Regions from separate parts of the Bacteroides helcogenes P 36-108 genome, predicted to be linked through region 2. Evidence: riboswitches for the same ligand, from Rfam matches in the RefSeq annotation. Region 2 holds a riboswitch; the other holds the start of a gene.
What was found. Region 2 has a riboswitch for thiamine pyrophosphate ahead of BACHE_RS05915 (TonB-dependent receptor). Riboswitches for the same ligand answer to the same signal wherever they lie in the genome.

Region 1: it holds a riboswitch for thiamine pyrophosphate, as region 2 does, so the genes downstream of both, thiS (sulfur carrier protein ThiS) here and BACHE_RS05915 (TonB-dependent receptor) in region 2, are expected to answer to the same signal.

Annotation. Positions count from the first base shown of each region.
Region 1 is NC_014933.1:2,871,030-2,879,207, reverse strand. Features, by position in the region: gene BACHE_RS11730 (patatin-like phospholipase family protein) at 1-114, opposite strand, end outside; gene thiD (bifunctional hydroxymethylpyrimidine kinase/phosphomethylpyrimidine kinase) at 193-1,008, opposite strand; gene BACHE_RS11720 (thiamine phosphate synthase) at 1,026-1,616, opposite strand; gene BACHE_RS11715 (HesA/MoeB/ThiF family protein) at 1,656-2,354, opposite strand; gene thiH (2-iminoacetate synthase ThiH) at 2,344-3,495, opposite strand; gene thiC (phosphomethylpyrimidine synthase ThiC) at 3,572-5,284, opposite strand; gene BACHE_RS11700 (thiazole synthase) at 5,522-6,298, opposite strand; gene BACHE_RS11695 (thiamine phosphate synthase) at 6,319-6,993, opposite strand; gene thiS (sulfur carrier protein ThiS) at 6,990-7,187, opposite strand; TPP riboswitch at 7,264-7,354, opposite strand; gene fabD (ACP S-malonyltransferase) at 7,529-8,178, opposite strand, start outside.
Region 2 is NC_014933.1:1,493,527-1,501,704, reverse strand. Features, by position in the region: gene BACHE_RS05960 (YjjG family noncanonical pyrimidine nucleotidase) at 1-272, opposite strand, end outside; gene BACHE_RS05955 (Cbp1 family collagen-binding glycoprotein adhesin) at 379-1,239, opposite strand; gene rsmI (16S rRNA (cytidine(1402)-2'-O)-methyltransferase) at 1,275-1,949, opposite strand; gene BACHE_RS05945 (hypothetical protein) at 1,963-2,412, opposite strand; gene BACHE_RS05940 (thymidine kinase) at 2,522-3,142, shown strand; gene BACHE_RS05935 (AI-2E family transporter) at 3,155-4,279, shown strand; tRNA gene BACHE_RS05930 (tRNA-Lys) at 4,365-4,437, shown strand; gene BACHE_RS05925 (DMT family transporter) at 4,549-5,496, shown strand; gene BACHE_RS05920 (mechanosensitive ion channel family protein) at 5,514-6,383, opposite strand; TPP riboswitch at 6,487-6,582, shown strand; gene BACHE_RS05915 (TonB-dependent receptor) at 6,616-8,178, shown strand, end outside.

The sequences.
Region 1 (8,178 bases), 1.4 Mb from region 2:
TTCCAGCAGGGATTGAATTACTCCTAAATGGGCAAAGCCTTTTATAAAGCCGCCGCTTAGTGCAAAGCCTACGGGATATTTTTTTGTGAACCGGTTATTCGTTGCTATTTCCATGTTGAGAATGATATCTATTGTCAGGGCACGAAATTACTGATTTTCTTGAAGGGAGAAAGGAATTTGAATAAAAAATGTTCAAATCAGAGGTGGAAAATGCCATAAGGGGCCGTTTCCATGTCCTATATGTAGTCCCTTTCCATCGGTGATGGCGTCGCCGATGTACTTCTTTGCACGGCGGACTGCTTCATCCAAATCGTTGCCATAGGCCAGAAATGTGGCTATGGCAGAAGATAGCGTACATCCTGTGCCGTGCAGGTTGCGACTCAATATTTTGGAGCCGGTAAATAGTATGGGAGTCGCATTCTCTGTGGACGGGAGGTTGCAGTGCAACACATCACACATTACATCCCCGTCCAAATGTCCTCCTTTGATAAGGAAGGACGTGCCATATCGCTGCGACAGCTCTTGTGCGACTTGCTCCATGTCTGCCACTGTGGTCACGGGCTTTGCGCATAGCAGGCCGGCTTCAGCGAGGTTCGGGGTGATCAGGGTGCAAAGCGGGAAAAGAAAGTCCTTGATTGTCTGCACGGTTTCTTCTGCCATCAGGCGGCATCCGCTGGTGGCAATCATAACGGGATCGTAAACAACGAACCGAGGGCGGTATTTACGCAGACATCCGGCTATGGCATGCACTATATCGGCATCATGTACCATGCCTATTTTTATGGCAGTTGGTTGCAAGTCGTTCATGACGGATTCTATCTGCATACGTACCATGTGGGCGGACAGTGGAAATACGGCCTGTACGCCAAGAGTGTTTTGAGCTGTGACGGTCGTAATGGCCGAGGCGGCATATCCCTTTAAGGCGGATATGGTTTTGATGTCGGCTTGTATGCCTGCACCGCCCGAACAGTCGGAACCTGCGATAGTGAGGATTACAGGAGGATTCATAAGGATATGTATAGGTTTTAAGGGTTATAAGATTGCCTGAGTTCGAGGAAGTGACTGACGACATCGCTTTTCTCCCTGTTCCAGATGTCACCTAACAAAGCGGCTCCACCGAATCCCAGAGCCTCTATTTTGCGCAGACAACCTGCCGTAATGCCACCCAGTGCCATGACTTTGGAGTCGATGATGCCGACTTTCCGTGCTTCACAGAGTTCCCGGTGGGAGAATGCGGAGGCATAGCCTTCTTTGGAGATGCTGTCGAATATGGGACTGAGAAATACATAATCGCAGGCGGATTTATACTTTGCTACTTCATTGAGCGAGTGGCAGGAGAGGCTGACGTGTCCCACATATCCATGAGGTACATCGGGGCTTCGCCTGTTCAGGTGGATTCCTCTCAGGTTAAAGACGGATGCCAGGTGGAAGTGCTCGTGGATGACGATACGCTGCATGTACTGCTCCGGCAATTGCCGGAGCAGGTGTTCGGTTTCTTCGGCAGAGGCGCCGGGCTTGCGAAGATGAAGCACCTCCAAACCCGCACGAAAAAGGGAGGTGATTTCCTTTGCTTCTCCCTCAAAGAAGCAGGGGGTGGTAATGACGATCAGTTTCATTGCTTTCTTGGTTATATAGTACGTCATTTATCTATTTTGCTATATCGTCAGGATGTATGATTGCATGGCTCTCAGGTCGATGGTCCAGAGTTTTCCCGTCAATGGGGTTCCGTAGCCGCAAATCAGTTTTATCACTTCGTTAGCTTCCACGCTTCCCACAATGGCGGGGGCGGTTCCGATGATCGATTTTCCGGGAGGGGGCATGCTCAGGGTTTCCTCTTCATCGGGATAGAGATCCCGATATGTTTTTGGAGAATCGCCGTGGCAGAGTACGGCGACCTGCCCATCCATCTCTCGGACGGCTCCATAAACATAGGCTTTGCCCTGAGCCGCACAGGCGTCACTCAGCAGGTAGCGTGTAGCAAAATTGTCGCATCCGTCCACCACGATGTCATACCCTTGTATTACTTCGTGGATGTTTCCGCTATGCAGACGGAAAGGGTGGGGCACTGCTTGCACGTCTCCGTTGAGTGCCTGTAGCCTTTGGGCTGCACAGCAGGCTTTCTTTTGCCCCACTTCTGCTTCGGTGTATAATACTTGGCGGTGCAGATTGCTAATGCTGACATTGTCATCATCTGCCAGCCCCAATGTGCCCACGCCTGCACCGGCAAGGTAAAGGGCGATGGGAGAGCCGAGCCCGCCCATGCCGGCTATCAACACTCTGGCCTTACGCAGTTTCTCTTGTCCGGCTTCGCCTATCTCCGCAAGGGAGGTTTGGCGGATATATCTATCGTCCATGATTCGTTAGAGAAGCAGGGGTAAACTTTTCCAGACTCACATCCCAGTCCTTCCACACTGGTTCGCGCCCCAAGCGCCGCAGGGCGGCATCCACTTCCGTAGCTTTACGTTCATCGCTCACGTGGAATTGCTCCAATGTTTGTGGATAACTATAATATCCACCCGGCTCCGTTTTGCTTTCGGCACTCATGGTGGTTACACCGAGTGTGGCCATATTATTGCGTATGGAGGCGGGTTCACGGGTGGAGTAGGAGATGTCCACATCATGGTCGAAGATACGCATGGCAAAAGTGACTTGTGCCAGCTCGCGATCACTCATGACGACGTTCGGCTGGAATCCACCGTTTTCGGACGGGCGCATGCGGGGAAAGTTGACGCTGTATTTTGTTTTCCAATAATGCTTCTGAAGATAGCGCAGATGGTGTGCCATCATGCAGATGTCTGTTCTCCATTCTTTCTCCAATCCGATGAGTACTCCCATGCCGATGGAATGGACTTCGGCCTGCCCCATGCGGTCGAAGCCGTTTACACGCCACTCGAACTTGGACTTCATACCACGGGGATGATAGATGTTGTAATTCGCCTTGTGGTAGGTTTCTTGGAAGCAGATAACGCCGTTCAATCCATGTTCCTTCAGCGTGGCATATTCTGCGGCCTTCAGGGGCATCACTTCAATCTTCAGGTTGCTGAAATAAGGTTTTGCCAGGTCCAGCGCACGGGCAATGTAGGGCACACCGGCCACGGCGGGATTCTCACCCGTTACCAGCAGCAGGTTCTCGAATGGAGCCAAGCGCTTGATAGCTTTATATTCGTTCACTATTTCCTCTTCCGTCAGTATGGTACGGGGCATGGGATTGGTGATGTGGAAACCGCAATACACGCAGGAATTGGTGCAAGAGTTGGTGATATACAGTGGGATGAACATGGAGATGGTCTTGCCGAAGCGTTCTTCGGTGTATCTCTTGCTCAGGCGTGCCATCGTCTCTAAATAAGGCGTGGCGGCGGGCGAGATGAGTGCCATGAAATCCTCCACATCACAATGTTCTTTGGACAGCGCACGGCGCACGTCAGCATCCGTTTTGGAGTTGATGCGTGCTGTGGTTTCTTCCCAGGATATCTTTTCTAATTCGTCTGAAAACATGTTTTCTATGTTTAAGGGGCTCATTTTCCTTGAAAGAAGAATGAGGGATGTTTCACAAATAATATGAATGATAATTTTAGAACGGTTTTCCGTCCTTTTTGGGAGAACTGGAACTTTTTAGTTCTCTCGACAGTCGCATGGCGCAGAAGTTAGGCCCGCACATGGTGCAATACTCTCCGTCCACGTGATGTCCGGCACGGAAATAGGTTTGTGCACGTTCCGGATCAAGTGAAAGGTCAAACTGGTCTTTCCAACGGAACTCGTAACGGGCCTTGCTCAGTGCATTGTCGCGCACCTGTGCACCGGGATGTCCTTTGGCCAGGTCGGCGGCATGGGCGGCTATCTTGTAGGTGATGACCCCCACACGCACATCTTCTTTGTCAGGCAGAGCCAGGTGTTCCTTCGGGGTGACGTAGCAGAGCATTGCCGTGCCCAGCCAGCCTATCTGCGCTGCACCGATGGCGGAGGTAATGTGGTCGTAACCCGGTGCAATGTCCGTCACCAAGGGGCCGAGCGTATAGAACGGTGCATTGTGGCATTTCTCGATCTGGCGTTCCATGTTCTCCCTGATTTTGTGCATGGGCACATGACCGGGGCCTTCAATGAATGCCTGTACATTCTTGTCCCATGCACGCAGCACGAGTTCACCCATCGTGTCGAGCTCGGCAAATTGTGCTTCGTCGTTGGCGTCGCAGGTGGAGCCTGGACGCAATCCGTCACCCAAAGATACAGCTACGTCATATTGCGCCAATATATCACAGATGTCGTCAAAGTGTTCGTACAAGAAGCTTTCACGGTCATGCTCTAAACACCATTTGCTCATGATGCTTCCGCCGCGGCTGACGATGCCGCAAAGACGCTTGTCGGCCAGATGCACATTGTGGCGGCGGATGCCTGCATGGATGGTGAAGTAATCCACGCCCTGTTCGCATTGTTCGATGAGCGTGTCGCGATAGATTTCCCAAGTCAATTCTTCCACCCGGCCGTTCACCTTCTCCAGTGCCTGATAGATAGGTACAGTACCCACCGGGACGGGACAGTTGCGGATAATCCATTCGCGCGTCTCGTGGATGTTCTCTCCGGTAGAAAGGTCCATCAGCGTGTCACCGCCCCATTTGCAACTCCAGAGTGCCTTTTCTACTTCTTCGTCGATGCTCGATGTTGTGGCCGAATTGCCGATGTTGGTGTTGATCTTCACAAGGAAGTTGCGGCCGATAATCATCGGTTCGGCTTCGGGATGATTGACGTTAGCGGGAAGCACAGCACGTCCTTGGGCTATCTCTTGACGCACAAACTCGGGTGTGATGTGTGTTTCTATGCCCAATTCGGCACAGTTCATGTTCTCACGTATGGCCACATATTCCATTTCGGGAGTGATGATACCCTGTTTGGCATAATACATTTGGGTGCAACATTTGCCCTGCTGCGCCCGATAGGGCAGGGCAATGTGTTCAAAGCGGAGTGCATCAAGCGATTGGTCATCGCGGCGCATGCGCCCGTATTCGGAACTTACTTCGGGAAGCCGTTCCACATCGCCGCGCCGCAGTATCCATGGTTCGCGCAAGCGAGGAAGTCCTTTCTTCAGGTCTATCTCAACGGCAGGGTCACTGAATGCTCCGCTGGTGTCGTAGATGTAAATGTCCGGATTGGGGGTGATAACCTTTTCTCCATCTATAAAGTTGGTGCTTGGCACTTGTTCCACCTTGCGCATACCCACACGGAGTTCCGGATAAATACTTCCCGGCAAGTAAACCTTTTCGGAACGTGGGAATTTTATTTTTTGTTTCATGTCAGATAGATTATAATGTAATATTTTTTCCTTTCCTGTATTTCGTGATATTTTAGAACTTTTTTTCTTTTCAGTAAAACTCCGGAGAAGATTTACTAAAACTTCGGGAGATTTTTACTAAAAATCCGGAAAGGTTTTACTAAAAAATTTCTTCACCGCTGGTAATGGCCTGAAAGATATTTTTTCTTTCAGGCCAAAAAAAGAGAAAAAGAGCCTTATTTGTAAAATAATCGGCTTTTATTCATTCAAAAATGCCGTCAATGGTGAGCTGGCTTCGGCCAGAAAGTTGTCTGTCTGTACTCCCAAGCCCGCCTCGTATGCCGTACGACCGGCTTCCACTGCTTGCTTGAAGGCTTGTGCCATGTTCACCGGATTGCCTGCTACGGCAATAGCCGTATTCACCAAGCAAGCAGATGCGCCCAGCTCCATGGCTTCGGCGGCATGGCTCGGAGCACCGATACCGGCATCCACTATCACGGGGATGTTGACTTGTTCAATGATGATGCGCAGGAAGTCACGGGTTTGCAACCCTTTGTTTGTGCCGATGGGTGCACCCAACGGCATCACCGTAGCGGCGCCTGCTTCCTCCAGTCGCTTGCAGAGCGTAGGATCTGCCTGACAGTAGGGGAGCACCACAAACCCCAGTTTCACCAACTCCTCCGTAGCTTTCAGTGTCTCCACAGAGTCAGGAAGCAGATAGCGCGGATCGGGATGTATCTCTAATTTCAACCAGTTTGTGCCAAATGCTTCACGCGCCATTTGTGCAGCAAATATGGCTTCCTCGGCATTGCGCACGCCCGAAGTATTGGGCAGGAGCTGTATATGGGGGTGCTGTATGTGCTTCAGCATATCATCCTCTTTATTGTCTAATTCGATGCGTTTCATGGCGACAGTTACCATTTCTGTGCCGGAAGCCAAGACAGACTGTTCCATCAGTTCATTCGAGTTGAATTTTCCGGTTCCCAAAAACAAACGTGAGCTGAACTCGCGCCCTGCGATAATTAATTTATCCATATCTTCTTTTTCTTAAATGATTATTTGCAATGATTGATTGTCCGGTTGGCTTCCGCAACGGTTCTTTTCATTTCTTCTATTGGATTCTTTGCCCGGAGCACGCTACCGGAAAGAGCAATACCTGTTACGCCCGTCTGCATGATTTCCTTGATATCATCCGGCATTATGCCGCCGATGGCCACTATGGGCAGAGAAATGTGGCTCGCTTCCATCCGTCTGACGATGTCGGCGTAACCGTCCGTGCCCAATATCGGACTGAGATTCTTCTTGGTGGTGGTGTAGCGGAAAGGACCGCAGCCAATGTAGTCTGCCCCAGCCTCATAGTGTTGCCGCACATCCTCAAAAGAGTTGGCTGTTCCGCCTATGATATACGTTTCACCCAAAATGCAGCGTGCATCGGCAATGGGCATGTCCATCTTGCCAAGATGCACGCCATCGGCGTATATCTTGGCAAGTTCCACGTGATCGTCGATGATAAAAAGTGCTCCCTGCTGTTGGCATAACTGCCGGACCTGGCGTGCTGTGGACTCCACTTCTTCAAGGGGAGCATCTTTCATGCGCAGTTGTATCCAGCGACAACCACCCTCAAGTGCTATGCGTGCAGCGTCTAAGTAGGAATAGCATTCGGTGTAGTGCGTGATGAACTGAACGTTTCCGTTTTTCCTTATCAATGATTCCTTTTCCATCGTCTTCATCCTCCGCAAGCTGCTTTGATGACAATGACAGACATCCCTTCTTTCAAAGCAAACTGTGTCCATTCCGTTCGTGAAACCATGTGATTGTCCACAGCCACGGCAATGCCATGCGATGGCAGCGATAACTCCTCGATAAGTTGTGAAAGGGTAATGGCAGCGGTCTGCACCTCTTTGCTGTTTACTGATACATTCATTCTTTTTCTTGTTTTTAAAGATAAAAAAATAGCGGGTAGTAAATACAAAGAAGTTTCCGTTGCGGAAATATCAGAAAAGAAAACAATATCCAATTCCTACGGCAGTACTAACTGCATCAGGTTCGAGGGTATGATCTCAGCCCGTCCGGGCACCCCTTTGTCTTTACGGCAACAAAGATATAACTAATTCTTTATTTTACGATATATTGATGCTTAATTTATACGTGTATGCAAGATGTGCTATGTGTTAGGTCTTTATTTTGTACATTCATAAAAAAGGGAACCGCTTTCATGCAGAAAGCGGTTCCCTTTTTTATGAATGTACAAATAGCAAGCAAAAACTATGCTATGCCGTGAGCATCGACTTCCGGAGTTATTTTCTTGATGAGGCCTTGCAGCACTGCACCCGGTCCACATTCCGTAAAGTCTGTAGCACCATCGGCAACCATATTCTTAACGGTTTGAGTCCAACGTACGGAAGCTGTCAACTGGGCAACCAGGTTCTTCTTGATTTCAGCCGGATCTGTGTGAGGTAGGGCATCCACATTCTGATAAACCGAACATTTAGGAGCATGGATTTCAGTAATGTTGATGGCTGCCTCCAGTTCCACCTTGGCAGGATTCATCAGCGGAGAGTGGAAAGCACCGCCCACTTTCAAAGGCAACGCACGTTTTGCACCAGCGGCCTTCATTAGTTCGCAAGCCTTTTCGATACCTGCGATAGAACCGGAAATTACAATTTGTCCCGGACAGTTATAATTGGCAGCAACACATACTTCACCTTCGGCACTTACTTGGGTACAGATTTCTTCTACCTTCTCATCCGGCAAAGCAATAATGGCAGCCATTGTGGAAGGTTGTGCTTCACAAGCTTTCTGCATTGCCATAGCGCGCGCATAAACCAACTTCAAACCATCTTCAAAACTCAGAGCACCGGCAGCAACCAATGCGGAGAATTCACCCAATGAATGACCGGCCGTCATTTCGGGTT
Region 2 (8,178 bases):
GCTTTTGCCAAAGCAGTGTCATTCACTCCCACTGCCTCCAACGGATATAGGAAACGCTGACGGTTCAGTTCTTCCTTGGTGATTTTTCCCTCTCCATATTCTTCCCATAACTCCAGATTACGGCGTTGATAAAGAGTATAATAATGCTCAAAAGATTGAAAATAGCGGTCGTAACCGTATTTCAGATACATTTCCTCAAAAGTATCACGGGCATTTATAGAAAATGCCCACAATGTATCATCAAGATCAAAAAACAGATTCTTATAAACCATAATGAGTGTGATATCAAAAAACAAATTGCCACAGACCTGCACCAAGAATCATACTTGTGCAAATCTGCGGCAACCTGAGTATTATCTAAAAAATATCGTATAAATACTATTTCACTTGAATTACCAGATACTTGGACACACTCCAAAAATCTTTCGGATTCGTTACCTTCAAGGTCAACTGCCCTTTGTCATCTTTTTCCAAAGCATAAGAGCCCGCCGGGTGAGTAGTCAGAAGTTCAGCACTCTTAGAATACAATTTGATCTCTTTGGTAGTACGGACATCAATCTGCGTAAAGTAATCCTTATTGACATCTCCATCCTTCAAAACATCTCCTTTCTTCAGGATATTCTGGTCTTTCAACTCCTTCTTTGTTCCAAATACAAACCAAGCTGAATTCAGGGCCTTATCCTGTTCGGCAACTGTTTTTGATTTAGCCTCATTTTCGGCGGATAACGTTGCCTTATCGGCAGACAAACCTGTCACGGCTGCGTCCAGTTCCTGAATACGGATATTTTTGGAAGCCAATTCAGCTTGCAATTCTTCGATACGCTGAGTTTTCGCAACCAATTCCTGAGTCAAAGACTCAACGGCTCTTTTTAATTGCGCAGAGTTGTTCTTGCTATTCTTCAACATAGACTGCAACTTAGCAATTTGCTCCTTATTGTCTTCCATTTGTTTACGGATAAATTCAATGTCAGAGGTTATTTGCTGTTTTGCGCTCAAAGAACCTTCTGCTACGGCGCCACGTTGCAAATCCACGCGGCTTTCCGCAGCATTGATTTGGCGGAATCCTTCAGAAATATCATTGAAAGTACCCATCATTTCATCCAATTCAGCATTACGCTGAGTCAGTTCCATCAAAAGAGAATCATTTTCAGCTTTCAACTGGTCTTTGCTACCACCAGAGAAGCTGTCACACGAAGCCATTACGGCTGCGCATACAATTAAAACTGCTAACTTTTTCATACGCTTTTGTTTTACGTTTTTGTTAATGAAGTTATTTAATCGTCTATTCCTGCTACTACAATTACTATCTCACCGCGCGGTTCATTGGCTGTGAAATGTTCTATCAATCCGCCAAGAGTGCCGCGTACCGTTTCTTCATGTATTTTAGAAATTTCTCTCGAAACAGATGCTTGACGTTCCAACCCAAAATATTCGGCAAATTGCGTCAACGCCTTTACCAACCTATGAGGTGATTCATAAAATACCATAGTACGACGTTCCTCAGACAATGCTTTCAGGCGGGTCATACGTCCTTTTTTCTGCGGAAGAAAACCTTCAAAACAGAATTTTTCATTAGGAAGCCCCGAAGTCACCAATGCCGGAACAAAAGCTGTCGCTCCCGGTAAGCACTGCACCTCTATGTCATTACGGACACATTCGCGAACCACCAAAAAACCGGGATCTGATATGCCGGGAGTACCGGCATCCGAAATCAAAGCGACAGTTTCGCCACCCTTTATTCTATTAACAACACTTTCCACCATCTTATGTTCATTAAACTTATGGTGAGACTGCATGCTGTTCTTTATATCAAAATGCTTCAACAATATTCCGGAAGTACGGGTATCTTCTGCAAGAACCAAATCGGCTTCCTTCAAAATACGGATAGCGCGAAATGTCATATCTTCCAAATTCCCTACCGGTGTAGGCACTACATAAAGTTTTCCCATACGCTTCGTTGAATTAACTGAAATTCTTTTTAAGAAGATCTATAAAATCGGCTACCGCCTCACTCTCCTCATCCGGATGTACTTCCGAATTGAAAATATCCATAGCCTCGTCCAAAGAAGATGCTTCGCCTAAAGAACGCACCATCTCATTCATGCGGGTGGCATCTCCGCCAAAAAGTTCTCTTGTAAAACGGAATGAATCATTCAGACTGATGGCATGGCGTAAGTTTGTAGCGGGCTTGATACGCTCCGCCAGGATGGAAGATTCCGAAGACACAGGCTCCGTAACAGCTACGGACATCCCCTCCAGCAATTCTTGCAGCATATCCAAACGAGTTCTCATTTGCTGAATATTTCGTTTGGCCACTATTTTCAATGCCGGATTGGCATCTTTTGAAACTGCTTGCATCAAGCACTTCAATTCCTGAATGTCCAGTTCTATATCATCTAATAAGGTTTGCATATCCTTTACACCATCCGTGTTAACGCCACAAATGTAGAAATAAATAATGAAAAAATACTGGAAAGCAAACAAAAGTATTATTTTTGCGTCTAAAATAGCACTTAGAAACATGGTATTATTCTCAGAAGATCATATCCAGGAAACCAAACGCAGAGGAAGAATTGAGGTTATTTGCGGATCGATGTTCTCCGGTAAAACGGAAGAACTGATACGGCGTCTCAAACGCGCAAAATTTGCCAGACAACGGGTAGAAATATTCAAACCGGCCATAGACACACGTTACTCTGATGAGGATGTCGTATCACATGACAGTCACTCCATTGCATCCACACCGATAGACTCATCAGCAAGTATATTGCTTTTCACTTCCGAAATTGATGTGGTAGGTATTGATGAAGCGCAATTTTTCGACAACGGTCTGATTGAAGTATGCAATCAGCTTGCCAATAACGGTGTACGTGTCATTGTTGCCGGACTGGACATGGATTTTCGTGGCATACCATTCGGTCCGATGCCGGGACTATGTGCCATCGCGGACGAAGTATCTAAAGTGCATGCCATTTGTGTAAAATGTGGTCAACTGGCTTCCTTTTCTCACCGTACCGTCAAGAATGACAAGCAGGTGCTATTAGGAGAGACCGCCGAATACGAGCCCCTGTGCCGCGAATGCTATCAACGGGCCATCAGGGAAGATCAACAAGCGGCAAGCCCAATAGACCGACAACCTTAACTTCAACACCATATGGAGCGCAAAAAGATTACTTTCGACAGTTTTATTCGCGGTATTATCCTCGGAGCCATCATTATCGGCATGCTTATGCTCCTAAAGCGTTTAAGCAGTGTATTATTGCCTTTTTTCATCGCATGGCTCATTGCCTACCTTATTTATCCTCTTGTCACATTTTTCCAATACAAGCTGAAACTGAAGAACAGGATTATTTCCATTTTTTGTGCTCTGTTCACTCTTTTAGCAATAGGAGGAACTGCTTTTTATCTGCTTGTCCCTCCTATGATACAGGAGTTTGGACGGGTAAAGGATCTGTTTACAGAATATTTCTCTAACGGTATCTACAACAGCAATGTCCCCCGAACCCTTTCGGAATTCCTCAAAGAAAACATTGACATGCAATTCCTCAACCAGCTTTTAAAAGAGGAGAATCTACTGGATGCCATCAAAGAGACACTCCCCAAATTATGGTCATTACTATCAGAATCCGTCAACCTGCTATTCAGTTTCTTCACATTCTTCCTAATCCTCCTGTACATCGTCTTTATACTGCTGGACTATGAAAGCATTTCAGAAGGCTGGACTCATCTCGTTCCACAAAAATACAGACCTTTCGTTGTGGGATTGCTGAACGATGTAAAAGACGGCATGAATAAATATTTCCGTGGACAGGCGTTTGTAGCCTTGTGTGTAGGTATTCTGTTCAGTATCGGTTTTCTGATAATAGATTTTCCTTTGGCCATAGGCTTAGGACTGTTTATCGGCATTCTGAACATGGTTCCCTATTTGCAAGTCATCGGCTTTATCCCCACCATCGTGCTTGCCATAGTGAAAGCAGCAGATACGGGAGGAAACTTCTGGATCATTATCGCTTCGGCCACAGCCGTATTTGCGATTGTACAAGCCATTCAAGACGGATTTATAGTACCGCGTGTAATGGGCAAGATTACGGGCCTGAACCCGGCTATCATCCTGCTGTCTTTATCTGTATGGGGGTCATTAATGGGGATGTTAGGCATGATCATAGCCCTTCCACTCACAACACTGATGTTATCTTATTACCAACGTTTCATTATCAACAGGGAAAATATCAGCGAAGCAAAAACTTCTGATAATCAACAAATAGCAGAAAAGGAGTAAAAATAATGCAAACTTTTTTCATCATCCTTCTTGCTTTTTAAAGAAAAGTGCCTATCTTTGCACCCGCTTAACAGCAATAAGGACTGAATCGCTAGCTCAGCAGGTAGAGCACAACACTTTTAATGTTGGGGTCTTGGGTTCGAGCCCCAAGCGGTTCACTAAAAAAGCAGTTATCTGACTCGGATGACTGCTTTTTTTGTTCTTTTGTCAAAAGTAAAATCTACCTTTATGGCCAGAAAAGCCAATTATATAAATTAAACTCAAAACCGATGAATGCAAAAGTCAAAGGATATATATTGGGAGCTGTTGCCGCTGCCACTTATGGAATGAATCCCCTCTTTACCCTTCCGCTTTATAAAGAAGGTATGGATCCTGATTCCGTCCTTTTTTTCAGATATTTATTCGCAATTCCGATATTGGGCATCATGCTGAAGGCACGAGGCCGAAATTTCAGACTAAAACGGAAAGAAATATTTTCTCTGGTTATTTTGGGATGGCTGGTTGCAATCTCCTCCCTTACCTTATTTCAAAGTTACAACTTCATGGAAGCCGGCATTGCCTCAACCATTTTATTTGTTTATCCGATCTTAGTGGCATTAATCATGGCTGTCGCTTTCAAGGAAAAGATCACTTTGCAAACCGTTTTCTGCATACTTTTAGCATTAAGCGGCATCGGCTTGCTCTATAAAGGAGGTGAGGGCGCAACGCTCAATCTGATCGGTGTAGGACTGGTTATGGCCTCCGCCCTCTCCTACGCCGTTTACATTGTAGGTGTAAACCGTCCCATATTAAAGGACGTGGCAACCCTCAAAGTAACCTTTTACGTATTACTTTTCGGCCTATCCCTTTTTCTTATACGCGTGGATTTCGGACAAAGCCTGCATGTGGTGGACAAATGGTATTTGTGGGGAAATTTAATTGCACTGGCTGTTTTCCCAACCGCCATATCATTTCTCTGCACCACACAGGCCATCCAATATATAGGCTCTACTCCAACCGCCATCCTCGGAGCTCTGGAACCAGTAACAGCTGTATTCTTCGGAGTGACCATCTTCGGAGAGTCTCTGACGCCGAGGCTGTGTTGTGGGATAACACTGATTATTCTGGCTGTGACATTCATTATTGCCGGAAGCAATATCACTCCGCATTTAGTGCGCTTCAGGAAACTGTTTCCCAAACTGCCGTTAAAGCACTCCAAAAAGCAAGAAGACGCCTGACAAGTAGATATCCATGATCAGTCTTTTGCTTGATGTACAGTCAACTGCGGGAATGGGAAGCCGATGCCTTCTTCATTGAATATGGAGTAAACAGCCTTGTTCATTTCAAAATAAACTCCCCAATAATCTCCACTCTTTACCCAAACCCGAATCACCACATTGACACTGCTGGCATCCAATGCATGGAGAGCCACAAAAGGTTCGGGAGATGTCAGGATGCGTTTGTCGGCAGCAATAATACGGCGAACAGTGGCTTCTACCTTATCATAGCTTTCACCATATTCCACACCGATCACCCAATCCACACGACGAGTATCTTCACGACTGTAATTGGTCACTGTACCACTGCTCAAAGCACCGTTGGGTATATAAATCACTTTATTGTCGGCCGTGGTCAGGATGGTATGAAAAATCTGAATCTCGCGTACTGTGCCCGAAACTCCCTGACTCTCGATCCAGTCACCGACTTTGAAAGGCCGGAACAGCAATACGATAAGTCCTCCTGCAAAATTCTGCAGGTTTCCGGACAATGCCATGCCTACAGCCACACCCGCAGACGCCAGCAGAGCAGCAAACGAAGTAGTCTCCACTCCCAGCTTACTGATAACGGCTATAATCAACAAGATTGTCAACAGAATATTGACCAGACTCTTTGCAAAACTTTGGATGCTGGGATCCACATGTCTTTTTGCCAACAATTTGGCTACCATCTTTTTCAGGAAAGAAATCAGAAACCGTCCCACTACAAAAATGATGATAGCTCCGATGATACGGCCGCCGGCATCAATTGCCCAGTCCATCAATTGCTGGATAAGAGTTTGCAACTTGCCAATACCGTCTTCGGCGGTCGGAGTAGCAAATGCGGCCATTAATAAGGATAATAGCATAACAATAATCTTTAATATTTAACGTTGCAAAATTAACAAATAACTCTGAAATCCACTCACTTTTTTTGCTGCTTTCAATGAAAAGTCCTAATTTTGCCGCTGATTTCAATATAAGGGGTGCCCTAATACGACGGGCTGAGATCATACCCATTGACCTGATCCGGATAGTGCCGGCGGAGGGAAAAGAAGAAAAGTTCCCCTTTTCTGTATTTATCTAAAAAAAAAATTGCAAATGAAGAAACATGCAATAGCAGCCTGCCTGCTGACGGCGGCGCTCGGTGTCTGTGCGCAGACACAAACGAAAGACAGCCTGCGGGTTGTCAACCTTGATGAAGTGGAAATCATTTCCACGCGTGCAACAAGTTCCACACCGGTAGCTTTCACCAATATCAGTAAAGAACAATTGAAAAAGCAGAATTTTGGGCAGGATATTCCGTATATGCTTACTTTCACTCCTTCCGTGCTGACAACAAGCGATGCCGGAGCCGGAATAGGCTACACCAGTATTCGAGTACGCGGAACTGACGCATCACGCATCAATGTAACCACCAACGGCATACCGATGAATGATGCCGAAAGCCATTCCATCTATTGGGTAAATACCCCGGACTTTGCATCTTCCCTTCAAGACATGCAGATTCAGAGGGGTGCAGGAACGTCAACAAACGGTGCAGGTGCTTTCGGAGCCAGCATTAACATGCAGACACAGGGCATTTCTTCCAAGCCATACGCAGAGGTATCAAGTTCCTACGGTTCGTTCAATACTCACAAGGAAACCGTAAAAGCAGGAACAGGTATCATCGACGGGCACTGGGGATTTGATGTCCGTCTGTCCAATATCCAAAGTGACGGATACAGAGACCGTGCCAGCGCCGACCTTAAATCCTACTTCGTGCAAGGCGGTTATTATAATGACAATACAACTCTCAAGTTCATTACCTTCGGTGGAAAGGAAGAGACTTATCATGCCTGGGACGGGCTGAACAAAGAGACTTTACAGGCAAACCGCAAGTACAACCCGAATGGAGAAATAAAAGATGATAAAGGAGACGTAATAGGCTTCTACGACAATCAGATAGACTATTACCACCAGACGCATTACCAACTGTTGCTGAACCAGATACTCTCTGCCTCATGGAAGCTGAACGCGGCCTTGCACTATACAGACGGGGACGGTTATTACGAAGAATACAAGAATGCCCGCACTTTGGTTGAATATGGATTGCAGCCTTTTGAAGTGAATGGTGTCACCATAGAAAAATCGAATCTGATACGCCGCAAATTAGTGAACAGCGGCTTTGGAGGCGGTATCTTCTCTCTGAGTTATAGAGGAAGCAGACTGGACGCTTCCGTGGGCGGCGGACTGAATTATTACAAGAATACGCACAACGGCGAAGTGATGTGGGTAAAGAACTATATAGGAGACTTGGAGCCCGGTCAGGAATACTATCGTAACATCGGCCGTAAAACGGACGGAAACATCTACGCCAAAGCAAATTGGGCAGTGGGCAAAGGCATTAACCTCTATGCCGACCTGCAATACCGATATACCCGCTACAAGATAAACGGCAACAACGATAAATGGGACTGGACTGCCAGCCCGGCACATCTGCAACCACTCGCCATAGACGAGAAGTTCAGCTTCTTCAATCCCAAAGCCGGAGCACTCTGGAACATTGATTCACACAACAAGGTATATGCCTCTTTCAGCGTAGCACACAAGGAGCCTACCCGTAACAACTATACGGACAATCTCTTTGCGGCCCGCCCCAAGGCGGAGCGTCTATTTGATTAC